Regions from separate parts of the Streptomyces sp. NPDC045899 genome, predicted to be linked through region 1. Evidence: riboswitches for the same ligand, from Rfam matches in the RefSeq annotation. Region 1 holds a riboswitch; each other region holds the start of a gene.
The links. A riboswitch is a leader RNA that binds a small molecule or an ion and turns the genes downstream of it on or off. The one in region 1 is predicted to bind cyclic di-AMP.
Positions count from the first base shown of each region.

Region 2: it holds a riboswitch for cyclic di-AMP, as region 1 does, so the genes downstream of both, AC07FT_RS27300 (C40 family peptidase) here and AC07FT_RS30335 (transglycosylase family protein) in region 1, are expected to answer to the same signal.
Region 3: it holds a riboswitch for cyclic di-AMP, as region 1 does, so the genes downstream of both, AC07FT_RS05180 (M23 family metallopeptidase) here and AC07FT_RS30335 (transglycosylase family protein) in region 1, are expected to answer to the same signal.
Region 4: it holds a riboswitch for cyclic di-AMP, as region 1 does, so the genes downstream of both, AC07FT_RS10325 (transglycosylase family protein) here and AC07FT_RS30335 (transglycosylase family protein) in region 1, are expected to answer to the same signal.

Region 1 is NZ_JBWKKP010000027.1:34,067-37,757, reverse strand. Features, by position in the region: gene eno (phosphopyruvate hydratase) at 1-595, opposite strand, end outside; gene AC07FT_RS30335 (transglycosylase family protein) at 848-1,519, opposite strand; cyclic di-AMP (ydaO/yuaA leader) riboswitch at 1,527-1,716, opposite strand; gene AC07FT_RS30330 (transglycosylase family protein) at 1,971-2,984, opposite strand; gene AC07FT_RS30325 (cytochrome P450 family protein) at 3,132-3,691, opposite strand, start outside.
Region 2 is NZ_JBWKKP010000021.1:135,248-138,938, reverse strand. Features, by position in the region: gene AC07FT_RS27300 (C40 family peptidase) at 674-1,837, opposite strand; cyclic di-AMP (ydaO/yuaA leader) riboswitch at 1,846-2,024, opposite strand; gene pcrA (DNA helicase PcrA) at 2,182-3,691, shown strand, end outside.
Region 3 is NZ_JBWKKP010000003.1:102,984-106,674, forward strand. Features, by position in the region: gene AC07FT_RS05170 (M16 family metallopeptidase) at 1-506, shown strand, start outside; gene AC07FT_RS05175 (M16 family metallopeptidase) at 527-1,909, shown strand; cyclic di-AMP (ydaO/yuaA leader) riboswitch at 2,125-2,287, shown strand; gene AC07FT_RS05180 (M23 family metallopeptidase) at 2,302-3,090, shown strand; gene AC07FT_RS05185 (GntR family transcriptional regulator) at 3,319-3,691, shown strand, end outside.
Region 4 is NZ_JBWKKP010000005.1:310,294-313,984, reverse strand. Features, by position in the region: gene AC07FT_RS10335 (HEXXH motif domain-containing protein) at 1-16, opposite strand, end outside; gene AC07FT_RS10330 (DUF4232 domain-containing protein) at 414-1,148, opposite strand; cyclic di-AMP (ydaO/yuaA leader) riboswitch at 1,642-1,819, shown strand; gene AC07FT_RS10325 (transglycosylase family protein) at 1,825-3,030, shown strand; gene AC07FT_RS10320 (DUF1876 domain-containing protein) at 3,251-3,520, opposite strand; partial or broken gene AC07FT_RS10315 (phosphoribosyltransferase) at 3,559-3,691, opposite strand, start outside.

The sequences.
Region 1 (3,691 bases):
ACAGGCCCCGCTCCTTCAGCACCGACTTCAGGGTGTGGTAGACCTCGGTGCCCCAGCGCAGCGCCTCGGAGAAGGACTCCGCGCCGATCGGCGCGATCATGAACTCCTGGATGTCCACGTTGGAGTCCGCGTGCGAACCGCCGTTGAGGATGTTCATCATCGGGACCGGCAGCAGATGGGCGTTGGGGCCGCCCAGGTACCGGAAGAGCGGGAGGTCGGACGCCTCGGAGGCGGCGTGCGCGACGGCCAGCGAGACGCCGAGGATGGCGTTGGCGCCGAGCGAGGACTTGTCCGGGGTGGCGTCCAGGTCGAACATCGCCTGGTCGATCAGCCGCTGCTCGGTGGCGTCGTAGCCGACGAGCTCCGGGCCGATCTGCTCGATCACGGCGAGGACGGCCTTCTCGACGCCCTTGCCGTTGTAGCGGTTCTTGTCGCCGTCACGGAGCTCGAGGGCCTCGAAGGCACCGGTGGAGGCACCGGACGGAACGGCGGCACGGCCCGTACTGCCGTCGTCGAGGCCGACCTCGACCTCGACCGTGGGGTTGCCTCGCGAGTCGAGGATCTCGCGAGCTACGACGACGTCGATGGACGGCACGAGGTTCTCCTTCGTATGTGTCTGCGGTAGCGACACGAGCCTAACCGGACCGGAGGGCCGTACCCCCCGTTCGCCCGTCCCGCGAGACAGGACGTGGCATAAATAGCCAGTTTTGGGTGCCGATATCTACATTTTCCGTGAACCGACGAACCCCGGCCGGAACGCACCGCGGGAACGGCGCGCCCGGCCGGGGCTCGTGGTCGACATGTGGCCGCCGGGACCCGGATCCGGCCACGGTCGGCCGGACCGCGGTCAGCTCAGGTGGAGCCGCTGGCCCGGGTAGATCAGGTCGGCCTGCTCGACGATGTCCTTGTTCCGCTCGAAGAGCTTCTTCCAGCCGCCCTCGACATGCTCGGCCTTGGCGATCTTGCCCAGGGTGTCGCCCGGCTTGACCTTGTACTCGCCGTCGCCCTTCTTCACCGGTCCGCGGGCCTCGGAGCGGGCGGCGCGGTCGGACTCGGAGCGGGTCTCGGCCTTCGGCTGCGCGGGCTTGGGCGCCGGGGCCTTCGACTCCTGCTGACCGGAGTCGGCGGGGGCGGACGGGGACGGGGTGCCACCGGTGGTGAGCCCGGTGCCGCAGACGGGCCAGGCGCCCTTGCCCTGGCCGGCCAGAACCTTCTCGGCGACCTGTATCTGCTGGTCCTTGCTGGCCTTGTCGGCCGTGGGGGCGAACGAGGTACCGCCGTAGGCGGCCCAGGTGGAGCTCGAGAACTGCAGTCCGCCGTAGTAGCCGTTGCCGGTGTTGATGGACCAGTTGCCGCCGGACTCGCACTGCGCGACCTTGTCCCACTGGGCGGTGGTGGCCGCGGAGGCGGAGGTGGCCCCGATCAGCGGGGCGGCCACGGCGGCGCCCGCGAGACCGGCGAGCGCGGCGATACGGGTGGCCTTGGACGGGCGGCGGTGCTTGCCGTTGGACTTGAGCATCGTTGGTTCGTTTCCTCACCGACGCCTACGAGGTGAGCTGTCGGGTTCGGGCGTGAGTTGCCCGGCCGGTCACCACCGATCGACGAATGATCGACGATCGATCACACCGGCTTCACCCCAAGCCGACGAGCCCGTTTCCACAGGCCATTCGGCACCTACCTTGGGTCCCCCGCTCCTGCCTTCGGCGCTGACGCGTCGGTTCCCCCCGACCGCCGGCAGGACTCGGCGTGACGATCGACGGTGCCCGCGGTGGCGAGCGGAACGACGGTAAGCACAGCCCCCGGGAAGGTTCAAACACCCCATTCACAGCGAGAGCTGCTGTATCTGATCTCACCCGGCCCACATCCACGCAGGTGGGGCCGGGTGCGGAGAGAACGGACAGGGGGTGCGCACCGGGAGATGTGACGAGATGTATGTCTCACCGTCGCCAGACCGGGCAATTCACCCATAACTACCGCTCCTTGGCGCTGAGGTCCAACCGCTGACCGGGGAGGATTAGATCCGGATTGTCCCCGATGAGGCTTTCGTTGCCTTTGTAGAGGCCCCGCCACCCGGTCGGCAACTGCTCGCGCCGGGCGATGTCTGAGAGGTTGTCACCGGGCCGGACGGTGTAGCCGCCCTCCGAGGCCTCCTCCGCGCGTTCCCCGCTGTCCCGCGAGGCATGCCGTCCGGAGGGCCGCGGGGCCGCCTGGTCATCGTCGTCGGCCTCGTCCGGGTCCGCGGCACCGCGGTGGCGTCCGGTGGGCCCGGGGTCGGCGCTCTCGTCCGGGGACTCCGAGGCGTCCGGGATGCCGGAGGAGTCGGAGGACTTCGTATCCGACGGGGACGGGGACGGGGAGTCCTCGTCGTCCTCGCGGTCGGAGGCGGACGGGGAGGGCGTCTCCCGCCCCTCCCCGCCGTCGGGCGTCCGGCGCTCGCCGGAGTCGTCCGAGGGATCCGCGGAGTCCTGGGAGTCCGAGGGCTCCGTGGCGTCCGCGGAGTCATCGCGGTCCTCCGCCGCGGAGCCGTCACGCTCCCCCTCCCCGCCGTCACCGCGCTGACCGGTCGACGGCGGAGCGGTGTAGCCGGGGTCCACCTCGGGGGCGTCACCGCCGTCGGACAGCCCCGCGTTCACCGCGCAGCTGGGCCAGGCGTCCGGACCGCGGTCGTCCAGGATCGACTGGGCCACGGATATCTGCTGGGAGCGGCTGGCCAGATCGGGACGCGGGGCGTACGCGGTGCCGCCGTACTCCTTCCACATGGACAGGGTGAGCTGCAGACCGCCGTAGAAGCCGTTGCCCTCGTTGGCGCTCCACATGCCGCCGCTCTCGCACTCGGCGACGCGGTCCCAGGTGGCGGTGGAGGCGGCCTGGGCGCCACTGGCCCCGAAGAGGGGGATGGCGAGTCCGGCACCCGTGATGCCCGCCGCGACGACGATGGCCGGAGCCTGACGGGGGCGGCGGTGTCGACCGTTCCCGGAACGCATGTGGTGGCCTCTCGTGTCGGCGGTTGAGTTGTCGGTTGAACATAGCGACGGCACCCGATCATCACAAGCCGGTGTATCCCAGGTCACGCCCCGGTCACGCCACTGATCATTCGTCACTTATGTCGTCCGCCAAGGGCCTTCGCCGCCTCAGCCGCCAGGGGAATTCCAGCTCACCGGAAGGGTGCGCAGCCCCCGCATGATCAGCCCGCCGCGCCAGCGCAGATCGTCCGGATCCGCCGCAAGCCGGATATCGGGGATACGCCGCAGCAGGGTGCCGAGGGCGGCCTGGGCCTCCAGCCGGGCGAGCGGGGCGCCCAGGCAGTAGTGGATGCCGTGGCCGTAGCCCAGGTGCTGGTTGTCGGTGCGGGTGAGGTCCAGCACATCGGGGTCCCGGAAGCGCTCCGGATCACGGTCGGCCGCGGCGAGCACCACCAGTACCGGCTCCCCCTCGGCGACGCGCTGTCCGCCGAGGGTCAGCGGCTCGGTGGCGAACCGCCAGGTGGCGATCTCCACCGGACCGTCGTAGCGGAGCAGCTCCTCGACGCCGGCGGCGAGCAGCCGCTCGTCCCCTTCTTCCAGGGCCCGCTGGAGCCGGGCGCGTTGAACCGGATGGCGCAGCAGTGCGTACATCCCGTTGCCGATCAGATTGACCGTGGTCTCGAACCCGGCGAACAAGAGGATGAAGGCCATCGCGGCGGCCTCGTTCT
Region 2 (3,691 bases), on a different contig from region 1:
CCCCCCCCCCCCCCCCGCTCCTGTGGTTCCGCGTGCGGCAGCGCTGCCTGACGGCCTGCGGCCGGCGGGTGGCGACGACTCCGCGTCCCCGGCCCGGCGCCCGCCGGTTCGGGGGACGTGCGTCAGGTACGGCGGCCTCGGGTACCGCGGTCACCGGCCGCTGTCCGCGGCGCCCACGGCGGCGCAAGGCGCCCCGGCCACCGGGCCCGCCGGGCGAGGTGCGCCGGGCCCGGCGGGTGGCGTGCCCGGCACGGGCGACCGGCGTCCGGCGTCCGGCGACCGGCGTCGGGCCCGGCCGCGTGGCTTGACCGGTCCGCCGGTACGGGTGTTCCGCGACCGGCGACCGGCGTCCGGCCCGGCCGGGTGGCTTGACCGGTCCGCCTGGTAGGGGTGTTCCCTCTCCCGGCGACGGGCGACGGGCGACGGGCGACGGGCGACGGGCGACGGGCGACGGGCGACGGGCGACGGGCGACGGGCGACGGGCGACGGGTCCGGGGCCTGGCCCGTCCACGCCGTCTGCCGCCATGGTTCGCGCTCCGGGCGCGAGGTGGCGTGCGGTCCGTCGTCGGCAGCCGCGCCGCTGCCCCGGCTGCCGACGGGCGGGGTGGCCGGGGGCCATTGGCGGCCCCCGGCTTCGCGTGGGCGGCGCGCCGCCTGATCCGGCTTCGCCGGGTCAGGCGGGGCGGACGCTGCCATAGACCGGCATCTCGGTGATCGGCGCCTTCTTCACCGAGTCACCCGGCTTCGGCGCGTGGATCATCATCCCGTCGCCGATGTACAGCCCGACATGGCTGATGTCGTCATAGAAGAAGACCAGGTCACCCGGCTTGAGCTCGGACGTGGACACCCGCGTGCCCACCTTCACCTGGTCCCAGGTGGTGCGCGGCAGGGACACCCCGGCGGACTTCCAGGCGGCCTGGGTCAGCCCCGAGCAGTCGAAGGAGTTGGGGCCGGTGGCGCCCCACACGTACGGCTTGCCGATCTGCGCCTGCGCGAAGGCGATGGCCTTCGCCGCCTTGGTGCTGTCCGAGGGCGCGGGGCTGGAGGGAGTGGACGGCGTGGACGAGCCGGAGCCGTCGTTCCCCTCTCGCCGCTGACGCTCGGCCTCCGCCTTGCGCTGCTTCTCGGCCAGCTCGGCGGCCTTGCGCTTGGCCTCCTCCTGCTTCTTCCGCTCGATCGCCGCGAGCCGCGCCTTCTCCTTGGCGGTCAGGTTCGACAGCAGCCGCCGGGCCTCGGAGAGCTTGCTCTGGACGGACTTCTTCTTCTCCTTGAGCGTCTTCTGCGAGGAGGTCAGCGAGGCGAGACTGCTGGTGGCAGTGGCGCGCTCCTTGGCCGCCTTCTTCTGCTGCTCCTGGAACTGCTGGACGGCGTGCCGCTGGTGGCCGGTGAGCCGGTCCATCAGGTGCGACTGGTCGAAGACGTCCTTCGGGTCGGAGGAGAAGAGCATGGCGGCGGTGCTGCTGGCCATACCGCCGCTGCGGTACTGGGCGGCGGCGTAGGAGCCGAGGGTGCGGCGGGCCTCGTTGAGCTTCTCGGTGCGCTTGGCGACGGTGTCCAGCAGCTTGTCGACCTTGGCGCGCTGGGTCTCGGTGCGCTCCTTGGCGGCGTTGTAGCCCTGGGTGGCGCTCTCCGCCTGGTGGTACAGGGTGTCGACCTTCTTCTTGACCGCTTCGATCGACTGGGTGGCGGGCTTGGGATCACCGGGCGCGGCGTTGGCCGTCTGGGAGAGCAGGGTGACCGAGGCCAGGGCGGCCGTGGTGACCCCGACCGCGGTGCGCCGGCTCTGGCCGGTGAGCGTGGCCGGTATTCGGGTCCGCGGTTTGCGGTGCGACGCCAAGGGAGGCGACTCCTTCCGTGGACCGCCTACCGGGTTAGCTGTCGGGTTCGGGCGGACGGAAGGCTGCCCTACGGCCCGTCCGGGCGGCACACGAGGTGCCGTCGCCGGGCCGATTCACCCCGGTGGAACGTGTGGGTCCCCGGCTCCGGCTGCCTCGCGGCAGGACCGGACTCGGCGGAGGCGGTCCGTGCCGACGCTGGTCGCCGACGATGGTCCGGACTGCCTGACGCAGGACGGTAGCCAACTCGTGGGGTCCCTGTGAAGGCTGGTGTTCCTTTTGCCCGAAACCGTTTCGTGATGTTCGTACTCGGGGTGTCAGTGGGGCGGCCTAGACTCGGTCAGCGATGAGCAGCCTCTTTGACGACAGCTTCCTGGCGGACCTCGGGCCCTCGGGCGAGGAGCCCCCGCCGCCCGAGGACCACGGGGACCACGAGGGTCCCGGGCACCACGGCCCCGGCGGCGCCGAGGACGTACCGCACCACCTGTTCAGCGGCGCGTTCGACGCGCCGGTGCCGAGCACGTCCCGGGAGGCGTACTACCGGGACGGCGCGGCCCGGCCCGCCGTGGACCCGGCCGCCCTGCTCGAGGGGCTGAACGAACAGCAGCGGGCGGCGGTGGAGCACACCGGTGGTCCGCTGCTGATCGTCGCCGGAGCCGGTTCCGGCAAGACCCGGGTACTCACCCACCGCATCGCGTACCTGCTCGGTGCGCGCGGAGCGCACCCCGGCCAGATCCTCGCCATCACCTTCACCAACAAGGCCGCGGGTGAGATGAAGGAGCGGGTGGAGGAGCTGGTCGGCCCGCGGGCGAACGCCATGTGGGTCTCCACGTTCCACAGCGCGTGCGTGCGCATCCTGCGCCGCGAGTCCAAGAAGCTGGGCTTCACCTCATCGTTCTCGATCTACGACGCGGCCGACTCCAAGCGGCTGATGGCGCTGGTCTGCCGCGATCTCGACCTGGACCCCAAGCGGTACCCGCCCAAGTCCTTCAGCGCCAAGATCTCCAACCTGAAGAACGAGCTGATCGACGAGGAGACCTTCGCCGGTCAGGCGACGGACGGTTTTGAGAAGACCCTCGCCGAGGCGTACGCGATGTACCAGTCGAGGCTGCGCGAGGCCAACGCGCTGGACTTCGACGACATCATCATGACCACGGTCAATCTGCTCCAGGCGTTCCCGGACGTGGCCGACCACTACCGCCGCCGGTTCCGCCATGTGCTGGTCGACGAGTACCAGGACACCAACCACGCGCAGTACACCCTGGTGCGCGAGCTGGTCGGCACGGACACCGAGGAGACCACCGCGGGTGAGCTGTGCGTGGTGGGCGACGCCGACCAGTCCATCTACGCCTTCCGCGGCGCCACCATCCGCAACATCCTCCAGTTCGAGGAGGACTACCCGCAGGCGCGGACCATCCTGCTGGAGCAGAACTACCGCTCCACGCAGACCATCCTCAGCGCGGCCAACGCGGTCATCGAGCGCAATGAGAACCGCCGTCCGAAGAACCTGTGGACCGAAGCCGGTGCCGGAGCCACCATCACCGGTTACGTCGCCGACACCGAGCACGACGAGGCCCAGTTCGTCGCCGACGAGATCGACCGGCTGACCGACGCGGGCGACGCCAAGGCCGGTGACGTCGCCGTCTTCTACCGCACCAACGCCCAGTCCCGTGTCTTCGAGGAAGTCTTCATCCGGGTCGGGCTGCCGTACAAGGTCGTCGGCGGTGTGCGCTTCTACGAGCGCAAGGAGGTCCGGGACGTCCTGGCCTATCTGCGGGTGCTGGCCAACCCCGAGGACAGCGTCCCGCTGCGCCGCATCCTCAATGTGCCCAAGCGCGGTATCGGCGAGCGCGCCG
Region 3 (3,691 bases), on a different contig from region 1:
TCCTCGGCGGCGGTGAGTCCTCCCGGCTCCACAACCGCCTGGTGCGCCGTGACCGCACCGCCGTCGCGGCCGGATTCGGGCTGCTGCGGCTGTCGGGCGCGCCCTCGCTCGGCTGGCTGGACGTGAAGACCTCCGCTGGCGTCGAGGTGCCCGCCATCGAGACCGCGGTCGACGAGGAGCTGGCCCGCTTCGCCGAGGAGGGGCCGACCCCGCAGGAGATGGAGCGCGCCCAGGCACAGATCGAGCGCGAGTGGCTGGACCGGCTGGCCACCGTGGGCGGCCGGGCCGACGAGCTGTGCCGCTTCGCCGTGCTCCACGGCGATCCGCAGCTGGCGCTGACCGCCGTGGAACGGGTGCTCGACATCACCCCCGAGGAGGTGCGGGCCGTGGCCGCCGCGCGGCTGCGCCCGGACAACCGGGCCGTGCTGGTCTACGAGCCCGTCGAGGGCGCCGAGTCCGCCGATGACGCCGACGACACCGACGCAGAAGGGGAGGCGGCCCAGTGAGCGACGCCGTCACCGCGACCATGACCTTCCACCCGCAGCCCAGCGGAGGTGCCCCCAGGCCGTGGGCCTTCCCGGCGCCCGAGCGCGGTGAACTCCCCAACGGGCTCACGGTGCTGCGCTGCCACCGCCCCGGCCAGCAGGTGGTGGCCGTCGAGATCAACCTGGACGCCCCGCTGGACGCCGAGCCCGTCGGCCTCGACGGCGTGGCCACCATCATGGCGCGCGCCCTGTCGGAGGGCACCGACAAGCACGACGCCGAGGAGTTCGCCGCCGAGCTCGAGCGCTGCGGCGCCACCCTGGACGCCCACGCCGACCACCCGGGTGTACGGGTCGCCCTGGAGGTCCCGGTCTCCCGGCTGCCCAAGGCGCTGGGGCTGCTCGCCGACGCGCTGCGCGCCCCCGCCTTCCCCGACGGCGAGGTCGAGCGGCTGGTGCGCAACCGGCTGGACGAGATCCCGCACGAGCTGGCCAATCCGGCCCGCCGCGCCTCCATGGCCCTGGCCAAGGAGCTGTTCCCGGCCGAGTCGCGGATGTCCCGGCCCCGCCAGGGCACCGAGAAGACGGTCGAGGGCATCGACGCGGCGGCCGTGCGGGCCTTCTACGAGGCCCATATCCGTCCGTCCACCGCGACCGCCGTCGTGGTCGGCGACCTCACCGGGGTCGACCTCGACAAGGCACTCGCCGACACCCTCGGCGCCTGGACCGGCGGCGCGGCCGTGCCCCGCCCGGTCCCGCCGATCGTGGCCGACGACACCGGCCGGGTGGTGATCGTCGACCGGCCCGGCGCGGTCCAGACCCAGCTCCTGATCGGCCGGATCGGGGCCGACCGCCACGACCGCGTCTGGCCCGCCCAGGTGCTCGGTACCTACTGCCTGGGCGGCACCCTCACCTCCCGGCTCGACCGCGTGCTGCGAGAGGAGAAGGGCTACACCTACGGTGTGCGCTCCTTCTGCCAGGTGCTGCGGTCCACGGCCCCCTCGCCGTCCGGCGGCTCCGCGGGCGCCGCGATGCTGGCGATCAGCGGCTCGGTGGCCACCGAGGTCACCGGCCCCGCGCTGGAGGACCTCTGGAAGGTGCTGCGCACCGTGAAGGAGGAGGGGCTGACGGACACCGAGCGCGATGTCGCCGTGCAGAACCTGGTGGGCGTCGCCCCGTTGAAGTACGAGACCGCGGCCGCTGTCGCGGGCACCCTGGCCGACCAGGTCGAGCAGCACCTTCCGGACGACTTCCAGGCGCAGGTGTACGCCCGGCTCGCCGAGGCCGGGACGGTGGAGGCCACCGCCGCGGTGGTGAGCGCCTTCCCGGCGGACCGGCTGGTCACCGTGCTGGTCGGGGACGCCTCGCAGATCGCGGAGCCGGTCCGGCAGCTGGGCATCGGCGAGGTGACCGTCGTCTCGGGCTGACCCGGCGCGACCTCCGGCCGTCCGACGGGCCGTCAGCGGAAGGACCCTGGCATCGTGTGCGATGTCAGGGTCCTTCCGAATGCCCGTTTTATAGGGAGGTTGGGTGTTTGGTTTGTGGGGAGAGCAACAAAAATCAGGATCTGTTTGGTGATCCAAAGACGCCCCGTTTAGCGTCGGTCCGGCTGTTCGCCATCACCACGCCGCGCCCGCGGCACGGGCAGCCATCGCCGAGTCCCCGTACGGCGCGAGCCAGGGGAGCCGGGGACCCAATGTCCCCAGGGGTGAATCGGACGCCTTGTCCTGAAGGACGAGGGGGCCGTAGGAGACCTTCCTGCTCCGAACCCGTCAGCTAACCCGGTAGGCGAGAAGGAAGGAAAGGAGTGCGCCACAGCATGGCGTTCACCCGTGCCACCGGGAAACACCGCCGTCCCCGACGGTCCGTCCGCACCGGCGCGAACATCGCGGGAGTCACCACCGTCGCCTCCGGTGTGGTCGCCGGTATCGCCGGTCCCGCCCTCGCCGCCGAGCAGGCTCCCGCTCCCGCGCAGACGGGGCTGCAGCAGGCGATCGTGATCGACGAGGGTCTGGCCGACCAGATCCAGGCCCAGGCGCAGTCCCAGGAGACCGCCGCCGCGGAGGCCGCGGCCAAGGCACGGGCCGAGACCATCGCCCGCCAGGAGGCGGCCAGGAAGGCCGAGGCGGCCGCGAAGAAGGCCAAGGCGGAGCGGGAGGCCAAGGAGCGCGCCGCGCGCGAGGCCGAGCGCAAGCGCCTCAACACCTTCGTCTCGCCGGTCTCCGGCTCCTACGTCTCCACCGCCTACCAGGCGTCCAGCGGTCTGTGGTCCTCCGGCAGCCACACCGGTATCGACTTCCACGCCGCCTCGGGCACCTCGGTGCACGCCGTCGGTTCCGGCGAGGTCGTCGAGGCGGGTTGGGGCGGCTCCTACGGCAACAACATCGTCATCAAGATGAAGGACGGCACGTACACCCAGTACGGCCACCTGTCCTCGCTCAACGTCTCGGTCGGCCAGCAGGTCACCCCGGGGCAGCAGATCGGCCTGTCGGGCGCCACCGGCAACGTCACCGGCCCGCATCTGCACTTCGAGGCGCGCACCGGCGCCGACTACGGTTCGGACATCGACCCCGTGGCGTACCTGCGCTCGCACGGCGTCAACCTCTGACCCACCGCACGGCGCCCCGGGCGCCGCGCACACCAGCCCGTGGCCGAAGGCCCCGTCCGCCGAGCGGACGGGGCCTTCGCCGTGGGGCGCCCCGGCTGACCAAAAATATCCATGAATTCAGGCTCGCCATCGGAAATTCCCTCGTTTTGGAATAGGGTTGTCGAACACCCGTCAGCCGGGTGCGTTTCGCTGGGATTAAGGCGGAGGTTCGACAGTGCGGGACCGGAAATGAACGGGGATACCACCGCGATCCCGAGTGGTCGGCGGATTTCGGCGCACGCGGTGTGCAGGGCCATTCGCGAGGACATCGTCTCCGGTGTCCATCCGCCCGGCAGCAGGCTCACCGAGGAACTGCTCGCGCGCCGCTACGGCGTCTCGCGGGTGCCCGTCCGGGAAGCCCTGCGCACCCTGGAGTCCGAGGGGTTCGTGACCACCCGGCGCCATGCGGGGGCTTGTGTCGCACAGCCGTCCGAGCGGGAGGCCGCCGATCTTCTCGACATCCGCGGGCTGCTGGAGCCGCTGGGCGCCGCCCGTGCCGCGCAGCGCCGCACCGAGGCGCATCTGAAGGTGCTGCGCGGTCTGGTCCGGCTCGGCCAGGAGC
Region 4 (3,691 bases), on a different contig from region 1:
AACGTTCAGCCGTCATGGCCACCTTGTTCCACAAAGCGAGGGATGCGGCACTATTCCGGCGTTCCCTCGCTGACGCAATTCTGTCCGGACGTGGCGGCGGTCACCAGGGTGGGTGGAAATTGGACGGCGTCGAGCAACCGCTGGGTCACCGAAGGGAATCCGTCGCCCCGGTCAAGGTCCTCGAGGGTCGCTCCCGAAAGGTCCAGCAGCTCCGTCTCGACCCCGGTCGCGAATCGCTCCATGACACCGTCCCCCTCCGGACGCTAACCACCGGCTCACGTGAGGCACCCCTCATGGTGACCTACCCCTTTTGATTGCGAAAGGGTGAACACAGCCAGTCGGCGCCTGGCTTGTCAAGATTTTCGGACACTTCTACCCGGGATGACAGCGGTCCGGTATGCCGCTGACAGATGTCAGGCGCCCGCCCCGGAACGCACCGCTTCGACATCGAAGACCCCGCCGCAGACGCGGAAGGAGTGCGCCGCGACCTTCATCGCGCGGAAGGAATCCGGCGGATAGACCCGGATACTCGTGGCGGACTTCCAGCAGGGGGTGTCGGCGACGCCGTCGTTGAGGGTGTGCAGCAGCGCGGAGGCGCTGCCGCCCGGGGGCAGCGGGATGGTGGAGTGCGAAGCGCCCCGCCGGGCGGCGGGCTCGCCTATCAGCGCGCCGTCGGCGTCGAGCAGGGACACCCCCGGGAAACCGGTGAGGGTGCAGGCCGAGGTCGAGGTGTTGGTGAGGACCAGCGGCAGATAGACATTGCCCGCACCCACGTCCTTGCGGCCCACACTCAGCTTCAGCCGTTCCGTGGAGCAGACGCGGCGCGCGGAGGGAGCGGCACCGGAGCCGCCTGCCGACGCGGACGCGGAGGCGGAGGCCGACGCGGGCCCCGCGGCGGACCGGTCGCCGGACGGAGTGGAGCGCCGGTCCCGTGGAGCCGGGGCCGCCGCCGATTCCACGGCGCGGGCCGATTCCGCCGCGTGAGTGGCACCGGAGCCGCCGGAACGCTCCCACGCCCCCTCCCCCTCATCGGTGCCGCAGCCGGTGGCCGTGGCCAGCGCGCCGATGAGCAGCGCGGATAAGACCAGCGGCCGGGAGCGGGCCATTGCCGTGTGCCGTGCTCCCGTCGTGCCGTGTCCTTGCACCATGAGCGACCTCCCCAGGTCAGCCGTCGGCCGGGGCAGCGGCCGCGAGCGCGCCTGCCCCGAATGCTTCCTGTCCATCCCCCTTGGCTCACCCTTCCCCGCTTTGGCGCCCTTATGTCACCCGGCGTATTAGCCGCATTTCCCTGGCAAATCCGTAAATCACGCACCACACCGTTATCGGCCAAAATCGGAAAGCAGTGACGCAGGTCACAAAGAAAGGCGCCAACTGATCGATTTCCAGGCGGAGATCAACAGACGGCAACGGATTCCACTGTGGCGTAACGTTTCTGACGGACATTCGGCAGTTTTCGCACTCGCTCTCCGGAGGAGACCCGGCGCACAGAGTGACACCGGACGAGAGGCCGGGGAGCCGGCGCCTTGATCGAGAACCCGAGACCTTGTCGTGACCAAAACGATGTGTTTACTGTGCGGCTCTCGTCGCATTCCATGCGGCGGCCTCCTTCGCCGGAGCGCCGAGTCCTGCCGTCGGCTGAGGGGTGAAACGACGACCTGTCACGGCAGGAGCGGGGGAACCAGGTAGGTGCCGTACCGCGTGGACCGCGCGGCACGGCTTGGGGTGAAGACGCACCACGAGGCCATGGCCCCGTGCGCCTGCGGCCGGGCAACTCCAGCCCGAACCCGACAGCTCACCTCGCAGGCGTAGGAGAGGAAGAGCTCAATGGCTGCACGCGGACGTCACCGCCGGCCTAAGCCTCGTCGCGTCTCCCGCGCCCAACTCGCGTTCACCGCGGGCGGTGCCGGAGTGGCCCTGCCGCTCATCGGCGTCGGCCAGGCGAACGCCGCCTCCGTGGACACCTGGGACAAGGTGGCGGAGTGCGAGTCCGGCAACAACTGGAGCATCAACACCGGCAACGGCTACTACGGTGGCCTCCAGTTCTCCCAGAGCACCTGGGAGGGGTACGGCGGCGGCTCCTACGCGCCCCGCGCCGACCTGGCCACCAAGGGCGAGCAGATCACCGTGGCCGAGAAGGTGCTCGCCGGCCAGGGCCCCACCGCCTGGCCCGTGTGCTCGGTGAAGGCCGGGCTGACCCGCGGCGGTCCCGCCCCGGACGTCTCGACCGGCTCCGGCGGCTCCACCGCGCAGACCCCGAAGGAGACGCCGAAGGCCACTCCCAAGGCCACGCCCAAGGCGGCCCCGAAGGCCGCGCCCAAGGCCACCACCAAGGCCGTCCCCCAGTCCGGCTCCTACACCGTCGCCGGGGGTGACACCCTCTCCCGGATCGCCGGTGCCGAGCACGTCGACGGCGGATGGGAGGCGCTCTACGACGCCAACCGCCGGACCATCGGCGACGACCCCAATCTGATCCTCCCCGGTCAGCGGCTCTCCCTCGACACCGAGGGCGGACAGAAGCAGGCCCCGCGGGCCACGCCCAAACCCAAGCCGAGCACCGACGCCGGGAAGGCGAGCGGCTCCGGCTCCGCCCAGGGGCGGCAGGACTCCACCGCCCGCTCTTCCTCCTCCTTCACCACCCCGGTCGCCAGCACCCAGGTGGGCACCGCCTACGGGGTGTCCGGCAGCAGCTGGTCCAGCGGTCACCACACCGGTGCCGACTTCCCCGTGCCCACGGGCACCCAGGTGCGGGCGGTGGGCCCGGCCGAGGTGGTCGCGGCGGGCTGGGGCGGGTCGTACGGCTACCAGGTCGTGCTGCGCCACTCCGACGGCATGTACAGCCAGTACGCGCACATGTCGGCGCTCTCCGTGCAGGTCGGCCAGTCGGTCAAGGGCGGCCAGCAGATCGGCAGCTCCGGTTCGACCGGCAACAGCACCGGCCCGCATCTGCACTTCGAGGTGCGCACCGGTCCCGACTACGGCTCGGACGTCAATCCGCTGAGCTATCTGCGCTCCAAGGGCGTCTCCGTCTGAACGAGGTCCGAGCGGGATCCGACCGGGATCCGACCGGGATCCGACCGGGATCCGAGCGCTCCCGGCGCCGGTGGGCCCCGGGAGAAGACGCCGGTGGGCTGCCCGGACGGCACTGCCGTCCGGGCAGCCCAGCACGTCCGGCGCAGCACCCTCATGCCGCGGCGGACGGCCCCGCTTCCCCGCGGTCCTCATCGGTCGCGACGCCTGCCGCCGCGACCGGCTACATCGTCAGATGCGCCTTGGTGTGTGTGACTTCCTCGATGTCGCCACCCGCCTTGCCGATCAGCCGGTGGGCGAGGTTGCTCAGCGCCCGCGCCGCCGCGATCTCCTCGCCGACCCGCGGCTGTGCCGGGTCGTCGGGGTTGCGGTTGGCGCGGCCCTGGGCCAGCATCTCGGTGCCGTCGTGCATTCTCAGCCTGACCACCGCTTCGGTCAGGGGGCCGACCTCACGGAATTCCATCTGTATGTCGCATCCCACGATCGTCTCCATCACGATCACCTCCTGCCTTACCTTCCAGGATGCGCCTCCCCGGTCTCTCCGGTCGACCCGGACAGCAGCTCCACCACCTCGGCGTCCCCGGTCTGGGAGAAGTCCTGGTACCACTCCCCGACCGCCGAGAACTCCGGAGGTGCGGACAGGCACACCACCTCGTCCGCGTCC